DNA from 3 places in the Pseudoduganella sp. GCM10020061 genome. Region 2 is predicted to be linked to each of the others. Evidence: predicted binding sites of a transcription regulator. Region 2 holds the regulator's gene; each other region holds the start of a gene.
What was found. Region 2 encodes FliA, which starts transcription of late flagellar genes. Its sites were predicted from a motif close to CTAAAGTTTNNNNNNNNNNNGCCGNTA; they were not measured.
Positions count from the first base shown of each region.

Region 1: ACFSQR_RS06625 (flagellar protein FliT) is a predicted target of FliA. The motif match lies at 2,174-2,200, and genes of this name have one in related genera.
Region 3: ACFSQR_RS06655 (YjfB family protein) is a predicted target of FliA. The motif match lies at 2,200-2,226, and genes of this name have one in related genera.

Region 1 covers NZ_JBHUJS010000002.1:624,019-628,146, reverse strand. Annotated here, with positions in the region: gene fumC (class II fumarate hydratase) at 1-40, opposite strand, end outside; gene ACFSQR_RS06635 (FimV family protein) at 156-959, shown strand; gene ACFSQR_RS06630 (hypothetical protein) at 1,341-1,778, shown strand; gene ACFSQR_RS06625 (flagellar protein FliT) at 1,846-2,127, opposite strand; gene ACFSQR_RS06620 (M13 family metallopeptidase) at 2,415-4,128, shown strand, end outside.
Region 2 covers NZ_JBHUJS010000003.1:83,512-87,639, forward strand. Annotated here, with positions in the region: gene motD (flagellar motor protein MotD) at 23-739, opposite strand; gene ACFSQR_RS07835 (flagellar motor protein) at 747-1,493, opposite strand; gene ACFSQR_RS07840 (RNA polymerase sigma factor FliA) at 1,475-2,203, opposite strand; gene ACFSQR_RS07845 (MinD/ParA family protein) at 2,357-3,151, opposite strand; gene flhF (flagellar biosynthesis protein FlhF) at 3,144-4,128, opposite strand, start outside.
Region 3 covers NZ_JBHUJS010000002.1:628,590-632,717, reverse strand. Annotated here, with positions in the region: gene ACFSQR_RS06665 (AAA family ATPase) at 1-1,506, shown strand, start outside; gene ACFSQR_RS06660 (general secretion pathway protein GspB) at 1,506-2,156, shown strand; gene ACFSQR_RS06655 (YjfB family protein) at 2,259-2,456, shown strand; gene ACFSQR_RS06650 (DUF883 family protein) at 2,521-2,808, opposite strand; gene ACFSQR_RS06645 (RNA-binding S4 domain-containing protein) at 2,916-3,134, opposite strand; gene fumC (class II fumarate hydratase) at 3,214-4,128, opposite strand, start outside.

The sequences.
Region 1 (4,128 bases), on a different contig from region 2:
CGATCGGCCCGAAACTGTCCTTCTCGCTCCTGAACTCCATCATGCGGCTCCTGCTCGTCGGTGTGTTGCTAAAGAGTTTAGCCGAAAGCGCGTTAACGATGCACAGCCCAAAAATCTCGCGGTGCGCCTGCAATGCTTGCTAAAATGTTTCCCATATGCACCATTCACGCCTGCTACCCATCCTGACAGCGCTGGCGCTGTCCGCGCCTTGCACGCTGAACGCCGCCGAGCTGGGCGAACCCGTGGTCAAGTCGCACGTCGGCCAGCAGCTGGTGGCGGACATCGAGCTGCTGCCGGACGAGGGCGGGGCGGTGCGCGCCTATATCGCCCACGATGACGTCTACCGCGGGGCCAACATTGCCCGCTCGCCCGTGATCGACACGCTGCACATGTCGGTGATGCGGCGCGACGGCCGGCAATTCCTGCACATCACCTCGATCAAGCCGGTCGAGGCTGCATACCTGCACCTGTTCCTCGACCTGGCCGAAAACGGCAAGCTGTCGATCCGTCCGGCGACGCTGTGGCTGCAACCGGTACCGCCGGCTCCCGTGCGGGTGGCCGCGCCAGCGCCGGCACCGGTGCCAGCGCCGCAAGCGCAGCGCAAGCCGGAACCCGTGCCGGCGAAGGCGCCGCCGCCGCGCCCGCGTCCGCCCGACCTGGCTTGCCAGGCGCTCGACTATACGAACGCCCAGTTGTCGGCCCAGATCGTCGACCTGGAGGAAAAGGTGAAGGCGCTGCAGTATGCCATCGACATGCAGGGAACCCGGCCTGTGGCCCGGCCGGTTCAGCCGCGCAAGCCAGCCGCAGCAAGACCGGCTCGGGAAGAGGCCGGCGGCACCCCCGTGTGGGCCGCGCTGGCCGGCGGCGGCATGCTGGCGCTGGGCGGTGGCGGATGGTGGTGGCGGCGCTCCCGGCGACGCCGTGCCGGGTCAGAGGCTGTGGATTCGCGTGAGACTTGATCTGGGTTTAGTTCCGCGCACGAACTTTTGCCGGCTTCCACGCGCCATCCGGAAATTGCGCTATACTTGATTCATCGGTCTTAACCAGACCGCTAACGGTACAGAGGACCTGCCGCAGTCACCAAAGATGGCGTGGCGCGACACCAGGTCGACGTTGAAGAAACGCCTGTTTCCGGAAGCAGTCCGTAGCCTGCAGTGTGCGAAGGACGCCGGAGAAGCAACCGGCAAGAGGCGACGCCCGGAGATACCTGGCGATCGCCTTCCGAATTCAGAAAAAGCGCCTTCGGGCGCTTTTTTCATTCCTGCGTATTCATACGAATAGCGATAGCGCTTGGCAACAGTCTCCGGTAAAGTCAGGTCATCAATACAGAGGGGACGGCAATGCGCAAACCGATGTTGGCAGGTGTGCTGGCCGCGCTGATGAGCGCGTCGTGCGGCGGTGGCGGCCCCACCGAACAGGATATCCATCGTTCGCTGGAGGACACCTTGCGCTCGGTGGCCGGCGACTGGGTCGGAACGACCAGCGCCCCGAACGTCATCCGCATCGATTTCAAGCTGCAGGAAGGCAGCAACGGCCAACTGACCGGCACGGGGACCATGAAGGAGGAGGGCGCCGCTGCCGCTGTTCCGGTCACGGTTACGGGGACCTTTCAGCGTCCGGTCCTGAGCCTGGCGTTCGACGGCATGGTGGTCGAATCGCGCCAGGTCAAGGGGACGGCACAGGGCAGCTACACGACCGTGGGCGGCATCGCGACCACGCTGGCGCTGGCCGCGCCGGGTTACACCCGCGAGTTGCCCATCCTGCTGCAGGAAAAGTGATCTGAACAGGGGGTGGTAAACGTCAAAGAGCGCCACCTGGGCGCTCTTTTTGTCGGGAACTAGCCGCTCAGTGGGCAGCCATGGTGGCCGCCAGGCGTGCATGCCAGGGTTCCGTCACTTCGCGGACGGCGCGGTCGTTCGCCATGATCTGCTTGAGCAGGGCAACCTTGCGGGCGCGCAGTTCGCCGGTCAGCGCAAGGGCACCTGCCTCGGCAGCACCGGCCTGGGTCTTGCACTGGCCTTCCAGCAGGGCCAGGCGGTCCCAGTCCCCGGCTTGCGCCGCGACCGCCATCTGGGCGGTGATGCCTGCGATTTTTTCGTACATCGAGAGGATGTCCTGGGAGGTCATGCTGTCACCTGCTGAAAAAGTGTGCGGATTACCGCGTGTCCTTCATTTACGGCGCCCATTTAGGGAACTTTAGGGTTCCGAGAACATTTTTTTTGATATTTTTAGCGGGCCCCGTCAATACGCATCCTGTCATGCGATTTCGGCATTGCATTCTGGCATTTTGCAGTTCGTCGCAATTTGGCGGCGCACGGCAGGCGGCAGGGGTAGAGTGCACCATGCCGGTACTGCGCGACCCGCTGGTGTCGGGCTGCCGGGATAACCAAACCAAGTAAAAGGGGACCCATCGAATGCAAGCACCCATCAAGACCGCCCTCTGCGCTGCCCTGTGCGGCGCGTTCCTTTCGCTGCCACTCCAGGCGGCCGGCCAGGCAGCCGTGCAGGCGCCGGCCCCGGCGCCCGAGCAGGCCACCCGCTATCCGATGCCTGCGCCCGGCGACGACTTCTACGCGTTCGCCAACCACGAGTGGCTGCAGCACACCGAGATCCCGGCCGACAAGAGTGCCTGGGGCGCGGGCGGCCAGCTGGCCGAAGAAACCAATAACCGCATCCGCCAGATGATCGAAGGCCTGGTGGCCGACAAGAACGCCAAGGGCGAAGCGCGCAAGGTCGCGGACTTCTACGCCACCTTCATGGACGAAGCGGCGATCGAAGCCAAGGGGCTCGAGCCGATCAAGCCGGTCCTGGCGAAGATCGACGCGATCCGCGACCGCAAGGGCCTGACGCAGGCGCTGGGCCAGTCGCTGCGCGCCGACGTGGACCCGCTGAACGCCACCAACTTCTACACCGAGAACCTGTTCGGCATCTGGATCGCCCAGGGCCTGACCGAGCCGACCCGGTATACCCCGTACATCCTGCAGGGCGGCCTCGGCATGCCTGACCGCGCCTACTATGTGGACACCAGCGAGCGCATGGCGGGCCTGCGCGCCAAGTACCAGGAACACATCGCCGCCATGCTCACGCTGGCCGGCTACGACAATGCGGCTGCGCGCGCCGCCAGGGTGATGGAGCTGGAGCGCAAGCTGGCCGAATCGCACGCCACGCGCGAGGATTCCGCCAACATCCAGAAGTCCAACAACCCGTGGACGCTGAAGGACTTCGCCGCCAAGGCGCCCGGCATGGACTGGAACGCGCTGTTCAAGGCGGCGCGCCTGTCGGGCCAGAAGAAGTTCATCGTATGGCATCCGGGTGCGATGACCGGCGCGGCCAGACTGGTCGGCTCCGAAGACCTCTCCACCTGGAAGGACTGGCTGGCCTTCCACCAGCTGAACCATTTTGCCTCCACGCTGCCGAAAGCGATGTCGGACCAGAAGTTCGAATTCACCGGCCGTGCCCTGCGCGGCACGCCGCAGCAGTCGGTGCGCTGGAAGCGCGGCCTGTCCGCCACCAACGCGGCCCTCGACGAAGCGGTGGGCCACCTGTACGTGGACCGCTACTTCCCCGCCGAGAATAAGGCGCGCATCCAGCAGATGGTGAAAAACATTGTCGCCGCCTTCGACAAGCGCGTCGACAAGCTGGACTGGATGGCGCCTGCCACCCGCGCCGAAGCCAAGGCCAAGCTCAAGACCCTGTACGTGGGCGTGGGCTACCCGGACAAGTGGAAGTCGTACGCGGGCCTGACGGTCAAGCCGGGCGACGCGCTGGGCAATGCGATGCGCGCCGAGGAATTCCATTACGCGCAGGAGCTGTCCAAGCTCGGCAGGAAGGTCGATCCGAAGGAATGGGCAATGCCGCCGCACCTGGTCAACGCGATCAACATGCCGATGCAGAACGCGCTGAACTTCCCGGCCGCCATCCTGCAGCCGCCGTTCTTCGATCCGAAAGCGTCGGATGCGCACAATTACGGCGCGATTGGCGCGGTCATCGGCCACGAGATCAGCCATAGCTTCGACGACATGGGCGCCCAGTTCGACTCCAGGGGCCGCCTGCGCGACTGGTGGACCAAGGATGACGCGGAGCACTTCAAGAGCGCATCGCAGGCGCTGGTCAAGCAGTACGACGCCT
Region 2 (4,128 bases):
GAAAATGGGGTCTGTCCCCATTTTAGGGGGCGGCGAGGATGGTGATGGCGACGCGGCGGTTGCGGGCCCGGCCCGTCGGCGTGGCGTTGGAGGCGACCGGGCGGGTGTCGCCGTAGCCGAGCACGGTCAGGCGCGCAGGGGCGATGCCGGCGTCGGCCAGCAGGCGCACGACGCTGCCGGCGCGCACCGCCGACAGCTCCCAGTTGCTGGCAAAGCGCGGGGTGGCGATCGGCGTGGTGTCGGTGTGGCCTTCCACCTGGATGGCGTGCTTGTCGCTCCGGAGCACGGCGGCGACCTGGCGCAAGGGGTCGAGCGCTTCCAGCTGCAAGGCGGCGTCGCCCTCTTCGAACAGGACGCTGGTGTCGATGTCCACCAGGATGCCCTGCGCGGTCTGCGTGATGCGCACTTTGCCGGCCTTGACCAGCGGGCCGAGCGCGCTGGCGAGGTCGGCGGAGATGCGCGCCAGGCGCTCGCGCTCGCGCCGCGCTGCCTCGGCGCGCTTGCGCTGGATGATGTTGGGGAGCTGGATGACTTGCGGCTCGCCCGCCGTCGTCTGCGTGCCGCTGCCGCCGAACGCGCTGCCGAGCGAGTCGGAGAAGACGCGGTACTTGCCCTCGTTGACCGAGGAGATGGCATACATGACGACGAAGAACGCGAACAGCAGCGTGATGAAGTCGGCGTACGAGATCAGCCAGCGCTCGGTCTGTTCGGGCTCTTCCTGGAAGGGTTTGCGCGCCATGGCGGTGTCACGCCCGCGACAGCAGGCTTTGCACGCGCTCGTCGACGACGCGGCTGTAGTCGCCGCTGGCGAAGTCGTGGAACACGTCGGTGAGGATGTCGTACTGCGTCACGCGTTCGGCGATGATGGCCTTGAGCTTGGCGCCGACGGGATGGAAGAACAGGTTGGCCAGGCCGACGCCGTAGATGGTGGAGACGAATGCGACCGCGATGCCGGCGCCCAGGCGCGATGGCTCGGCCAGGTTTTCCATCACGTTGATCAGGCCGAGCACGGCGCCGAGGATGCCGATGGTGGGCGCGTAGCCGGCGGCCGAGTCCCAGATGCGGGCGCCCTGCCGCTGCGCGAATTCATAGGCGGAGACTTCGGTCTCGAGGATGTTGCGCACGCGGTCGGGCGCGACGCCGTCGATCACCATGCGCAGGCCCTTCTTGATGATGCGGTCGTCGTGCGCTTCCATGAACTGTTCCAGCGAGAGCATGCCGTCGCGGCGCGCGTAGGCGCTCCAGTTCTGGATGTCCTGGGCGAGGCGCTGGCGGCGCGAGACGGGCGGCAGGAACACCCAGCGCAGCATGCGCAGGCCGCGGCGGAAGGTGGCGGCGTCGTTCTGCAGCAGGACGGCGCCGAAGGTGCCGACGACGACGATGGCAAAGGCGGCAGGCTGCACCAGCGATGCGAGCTTGCCGCCTTCGAGGCCGTGGCCGAGCAGCACGCCGGCCAGTGCAAGAAGTATCCCTGTCAGGCTGGCCCAGTCCACGCCTTCTCCCTGAGGGTGGCGCGCAGGCGCGTCACCGCTTGCGTGTGCAGCTGCGACACGCGCGATTCGGAGACGCCCATCACGGCGCCGATTTCCTTGAGGTTCATCTCTTCCTCGTAGTAGAGGCTCATGAGGATCTTTTCGCGTTCCGGCAGCCGGTCGATGGCGTCAATCACGGCCTGGCGGAAGTCGCCTTCCATCAGGGCGCTGAGCGGGTCGGCGTCGTCCACGGCGTAGCGGTCGAGGAAGCTGTCGTTGCCGTCGTCGTCGTGGAAGTCCTCGTAGTACACGAGCTGGTGGCCGCCGCCGTCGGACAGCATCTCCTGGTAGTCGGCGAGCGACATCTTGAGCGCTTTCGCGACTTCCGATTCGGTGGGCGGGTGGCCGAGCTTCTGCTGCAGCGCCGTCATCGCGGTTTCGATCTTGCGCATGTTCTGGCGCATGGAGCGCGGCAGCCAGTCGCTGTTGCGCAGCTCGTCGAGCATCGCGCCGCGGATGCGCAGCACGGCGTAGGTCTCGAACTGGGCGCCGTGCGTCTCTTCATAGCGGGTGATCGCATCGAGCAGGCCGATCATCCCGGCCTGGACCAGGTCGTCCACTTCCACGCTCGGCGGGAGCTTGGCTTTCATGTGATGGGCCAGCCGCTTCACCAGCGGCATGTGCTCCATCAGCAGGTCGTCCTTGTTCGCTTTCCCTTTGGCCGTGTACATGTATCTCTTTTATTATTCGTCGTCGCTCCCGCGCAGGCGGGAGCCCATACTGCGCATCGCAGTACGATTGTAGCTGCGCTGCCTCTTCTCGTTCCGGTTTTCTTCGCCCGCCCCGGCATGGATCCCCGCGTCCGCGAGGATGCCGCGCGAGCGTTAGCGCACGGCGCCGGATGAAGAGAAGCGGCCAGCCAGGCGGCGGAACGCGACCGATGCACCGGCCAGCGGGAACGCATCCACCACCGCGCGCCCGAGGCTCGCTGCGCGGTGCAGGTATTCGTCGGCCGGCACGGAGCCCATCGACGTCAGCTGCACGGCGAGGTATTTGCTTGCCGCCGATGCCATATTATCGTAAACCACCTTGGCCGCAGCCTCGGAGGCGCCGGTGACCAGCAGGCCGAATGGCCGGCGGCCGAGATGCAGGGCCAGGCGCTTGATCAGCGCGTAGCCTGCCTTGATCGATTCGGCGCTGGTGCCGACCTGGATCACGATCTCGGACGACTCCATCGCGCGCACCGGGAAGGCTTCGCCTTCGGCCAGTTCGCCGTCCACCATGACGATGTCGGTCTGCTTGACCAGCACCTCGAAGGTGTTGGCGAGGCGGCGCGATTCGGCCAGCGTGGGCCACTCGCCGCGGCGCGACAGGCGCGCGACGGAAAAGCCCTGCGGGACGCTGCGGATCACCTGGTTCAGGCCGCACTCCTGGCGCGCGACGTTGGCCAGCGTGGGATTGCGGTCGACGCCGAGGCGGCTGGCGATGCCGTAGTCGCGCTGGCAGGCGTCCACCACGAGCACGTCGTTGCCGGCCTGGGACAGCGATGCGGCCAGGTTGACCAGCATGGCGCCCTTGTCGTCTTCGGGCGTGGCGCACAGGAAGGTGACGATGCGCGGCTTGGGGCCGGCCAGCATCCGGCGCAGGCCTTCGGCCTGGTCGAAGTCGAAGTTAGCCAAGCTGCACCTCGCGCAGCGTGCGGTCGGTGGCGGCGGTGCCGGCCTGCGCCATCAGCAGCGGCAGCTCGTCGTCCTGGTAGTCGGTGGCGGTGTCGCGCACGCGCTTGAAGGCGCGCTCGATCAGGAACTCGCGGTCGGCCACGTGCAGGTCTTCCGGCACGCGCTGGCCGGTGGACATGTAGAACATGTTCAGCTTGTGGCGGATCACGACGTCCAGCACGTTGCCGATCGACGCGGCTTCATCCAGCTTGGTCATGATCACGCCGGCCAGGCCGCTGCCCTGGTACGCGCGCACCACTTCGGACAGGGTCTCGGTGGTGGAGGTGGCGTTGAGGCACAGCAGGCGCTTCACGTCGGCGCCGGTATCGGACAGCATTGCCACCTGCTCGGTCACCATCTGGTCGCGCTGCGAGACGCCCACCGTGTCGATCAGCACCGTGTGCTTGTTGCGCAGTTCCTTCAGCGCGATGCGCAGGTCCGCTTCGTCCTTGACCGAGTGGACCATCACGCCGAGGATCTTGCCGTAGATGCGCAGCTGCTCGTGCGCGCCGATACGGTAGGCGTCGGTGGTGATCAGCGCCAGCTTCTCGGGGCCGTGGCGCATCACGACGCGCGCGGCCAGCTTGGCGGTGCTGGTGGTCTTGCCCACGCCGGTCGGTCCGACCAGCGCGAACACGCCGCCGTTGTCGAGGATCGCGTCCTCGTTGGCGATGGTTTGCAGGTTGCGCGACAGGACCGTCTTGATCCACGCGAGGCTGGCGGCGGCGTCCTTGCCGGCCGGGAGCTTCTCGACCAGGTAGCGCGCCAGGCTGGCGGAGAAGCCGGCCGACAGCATCTCGCGCAGCACGGCGGCCTTCTGCGGCTCGCGCTGCTGGGTCGAGCCCCAGGCGATTTCGGCCAGCTGCGACTCCATCATGCCGCGCATGGCGCGCAGTTCCTGCATCATGCCGCTGATTTCGGTGTTGGCGGATTCCTTG
Region 3 (4,128 bases), on a different contig from region 2:
CTGTTCATGAGCGAACGCCACCGCGAGGCGCTGGCCCACCTGCTGTATGGCGTGGGCAGCGGTGGCGGATTTGTCCTGCTGACGGGCGAGATCGGCGCGGGCAAGACCACCGTGTGCCGCTGCTTCGTCGAGCAGGTGCCTGCGCATTGCAGGCTGGCCTACGTGTTCAATCCGAAGCTGACGGTCGAGGAACTGCTGGAGGCAGTGTGCGACGAGTTCCGCATCGCGGCGCCGGCCGGCGGCAGCATCAAGACGTACGTCGATGCGATCAACGCCTATCTGCTGGAGTGCCACGCGGCGGGCCTGAACAACGTGCTGGTGATCGATGAGGCGCAGAACCTGTCGGCCGGCGTGCTGGAACAACTGCGCCTCCTGACCAACCTGGAGACCAACGAACGCAAGCTCCTGCAGATCATCCTGATCGGGCAGCCGGAGCTGCGCGACATGCTGGCGCGCCCGGAGCTCGAGCAGCTGGCGCAGCGCGTGATCGCGCGCTATCACCTCGGACCGCTCACGCAGGCGGAGACGGCGCAGTACGTGCAGCACAGGATGGCCGTGGCAGGGTTCGCGGGGCCGGTCCCGTTCCCGCCCGGCGTGCTGGCGCTGGCGCACCGGCTGACGGGCGGCGTGCCGCGCCGGATCAACCTGCTGTGCGACCGCGCGCTGCTCGGCGCGTACGTCGAGAACAGTGCCCAGGTAACGCCGGGCATCCTGCGCCGCGCCGCGCGTGAGGTGTTCGCGCATCCGGGCGATGCAGGCTTGCCGCGCAGGTTGCGCTGGCCGCTTGCTGCCGCTGCGGCGCTGTCGGTGGCGGCCCTGGGCGCGGCGGCGGCATGGAACGTCATCCCGGCCGCTCCCCGGGAGGCGGTTGCGGCGCCCGCAGCCGTGCGCACGGCTGCACCGCCGCCCGCCAGTCTTGCGCAGGCCAGCCACGACGGCATGGACGCCGCCTTGCGCGAACTCGTGCAGGTGTGGGGAACGCCGCTGCCCGCCGGCGAGGAGGGCTGCGGCGCGGCGGCAGGGCACGGCCTGCGCTGCTACCAGGGCAAGGGCGGCCTGTTCGAACTCGGGACGCTCGACCGGCCCGCCGTCGTCACGCTGCGCGAAGGACAGGGTACGCGGCATGCGGTGCTGGTCTCGCTCAATGCGGCGCGGGCCACGCTGCTGATGGGCGGACGGCGCCACACCGTCCCCACCGGCGAGCTGGCGACGCGCATGGATGGCCGGTTCACGACGCTGTGGCGCTACGCCGCCCCTTACCGCGAGCACCTCAGGCCCGGCGACCGCGGCGAGGATGTCGACCAGCTTGCCACCCAGTTGGGCGTGGCGGCAGGACGCCATGCCGGCCAGCCGTTCGATGCGCCGCTGCAGGAGGCCGTGCGCGCCTTCCAGCAGCGGCAGCAGCTGGCCGCCGACGGGCTGGCGGGCCCGCGTACTTTCATGCGGCTCAATCAATTGGGTGGAGTGGGCGAACCGCGCCTCGCCTCCGCCGGGAACGGAAAGTAATGTCCTATATCCTCGAAGCGCTGAAGAAAGCGCAAGCCGAACGCCAGCTGGGCAGCACGCCCGGCATCCATGATGCCGCCGGCCCGGCGCCCGCCGCCGCCGCACCGGTGCGCAACCCAAGGCTGTGGATCGCGCTGGGCGCCGCCTTGCTGCTTGCCGGCGGGGCTGCAGCGTTCCTGCGTTCGCTCGGCGGGCAGGAGCCGGCCCAGCCAGTGGCGCTGGCCGCAGCGCCTGTGGTTCCTCCAATGCCGCCTGCGCCGGCCGCGGTGCCGCTCGCGCCGGGAACCGCCCCGGCTCCGAAGCCGGTCGCGCCGCCGCCCGAGCGGGCACCGGTGCTGGCGCAAGCATCCCCGGTTCAGCCGGCGCCCCAGCCCCAGGCCCCACAGGTCCAGGCGCCGCAGCCGGAAGCCAGCGCCGACGACGCGCTGCCCACGCTCGCCATGCTGCCGTCCTCGATATCCGCGGGCATTCCGCGCGTGACGCTGGGCGGATATATCTACTCGGCGGTGCCGTCCGAACGCCTGCTGCTGGTGGATAAGGACCTGCGCCGGGAAGGGGAGGAAGTGGCGCCGGGGCTGGTACTGGAAAAGCTGCTGCCGGCCGCCGCCGTGATGAACTACCGGGGAACGCGCTTCCGCATGCCGTACTAGCTGTCGTCACGGGACGGCTGCGCAGATTTTTTTCGCGCGAACCCTAAAGTCGGGCTAAAACCGGCCGTTACCTGAGGTGATAAGGCTAACTGGGAGGACATCATGGATGTCGGAGGAATTGCAAAGCTCGCAACGAGCATCGCCGAAACTGGCAACAAGCAGGAAGTAGCGATCGCGGTGCAGAAACGCGCGCAGCAGATCCAGTCGGAAGCGGCAACCCAGATGATCGAGGCGATCAAGTCGACCCCGTCGGTCAACCTGCCTTCGCACCTGGGGAACAAGGTCAATACCACCGCCTGAGCGGACCGCAGCAAATAAAAAACCGGCCACCAGGCCGGTTTTTTTATTGCCGAAGCAACCAGGGTCAGTTGAGGAAGGCCCGCAGGATGCGTTCCTCGCCCGTCTTGTCGGCGTGCAGGTCGTTCGCTTCGCGCGTTCGGGCGATCATCTGGGCGAGCTGCGCGTCCTCGAACCTGGCCAGCTCCTCGGTCGCCGCGCTCAGCGCCAGTGCCAGCTTGGCGCGGGCCGTCTGGTACACGGGTCCCGTGTACTTGTCCGTATTCTTGAGCAGCTCTTCGGCATTCTCGATCACGAGGCGCAGGTCGCCGATCAGGCGCTGCTGCGTGACTTGCTGTGGGTCCTGGCGTTCCATGGTGGCACCTCAAACCGGATTGATCATGTATTCACGTTACGACATGTCACTTTTGCCGGTTTGTCCATACTCAAGCGAGCCCTGCTATTACTGCAGAGCAGCCTCGGCTATGGAGCCTCCACCCTGATGCGCACGTCGCCCAGCTGGACAACCTGCCCGGCGCGGATCTTGGCGGTCTTGCGCAGCTCGCGCTTGCCGTCGACCTTGACCTCGCCGCTCGCGACGATGTTCTTGCCGGCGCCGCCGCTGTCGCATAGTCCCGACAGTTTCAGCAGCTGGTTCAGCTCGACGAATTCGCCGCGCAGTTCAAATGTGACTTGTTGCATTTATTTTATTCCTGAGCTTGGGTGATGAATGTACGATACCTAACAGTGTACAGGTAGCGCCCGTGGCTCAGGGCGGCCGTCAGCTCCGCACTGCGGGATGGGTCATGTCCGACGGCACTACCCAGGCGTCGAACTCGTCCGCCGTCACATAGCCGAGCGCCAGCGCGGCCTCTTTCAGCGTCGTCCCCTCCTGCTGTGCCTTCTTGGCGATCTGCGCCGCGCGGTCGTAGCCGATATGCGGCGCGAGCGCCGTCACCAGCATCAGCGACTTCTGCATCAGTTCGCCGATGCGCGCACGGTTCGGCTCGATGCCGCGGGCGCAGTGCTTGTCGAACGAGCGCATCCCGTCGGCCAGCAGCCGTGCGCTCTGCATGAAGTTATGGATGATCACCGGCTTGTACACATTCAGCTCGAAGTTGCCCGATGCGCCCGCCATCGTGATGGCCACGTCGTTGCCGAACACCTGGCAGCACAGCATGGTCAGCGCTTCGGCCTGGGTCGGGTTGACCTTGCCCGGCATGATCGAGCTGCCCGGTTCGTTTTCCGGGATGGTGATCTCGCCCAGGCCGGAGCGCGGGCCGGATGCCATCCAGCGGATGTCGTTGGCGATCTTGGTCAGGGCGGTGGCCAGCGTCTTTAGCGCGCCGTGCGCTGCCACCATGGCGTCGTGCCCGGCAAGCGCCATGAATTTGTTGGGCGCGGTGCGGAAGCTCTGGCCGGTGGCCGCCGCCAGTTCGGCCGCGATGCGCTGCGCGAAGTCGGGATGCGCGTTCAATCCCGTGCCCACTGCCGTGCCGCCCGCCGCCAGGTTCAGCAAGCCCGGCAGCGCCGCGCGCACGGCCTGTTCCGCGAACTCAAGCTGCGCCACGTAGCCGGAAAACTCCTGTCCGAGCGTCAGCGGCGTCGCATCCTGCAGATGGGTGCGCCCGATCTTGACGATGGACGTGAAGTCGCGCGCCTTGCGCTCCAGCGTCCCGCGCAGTTGCGCCAGCGC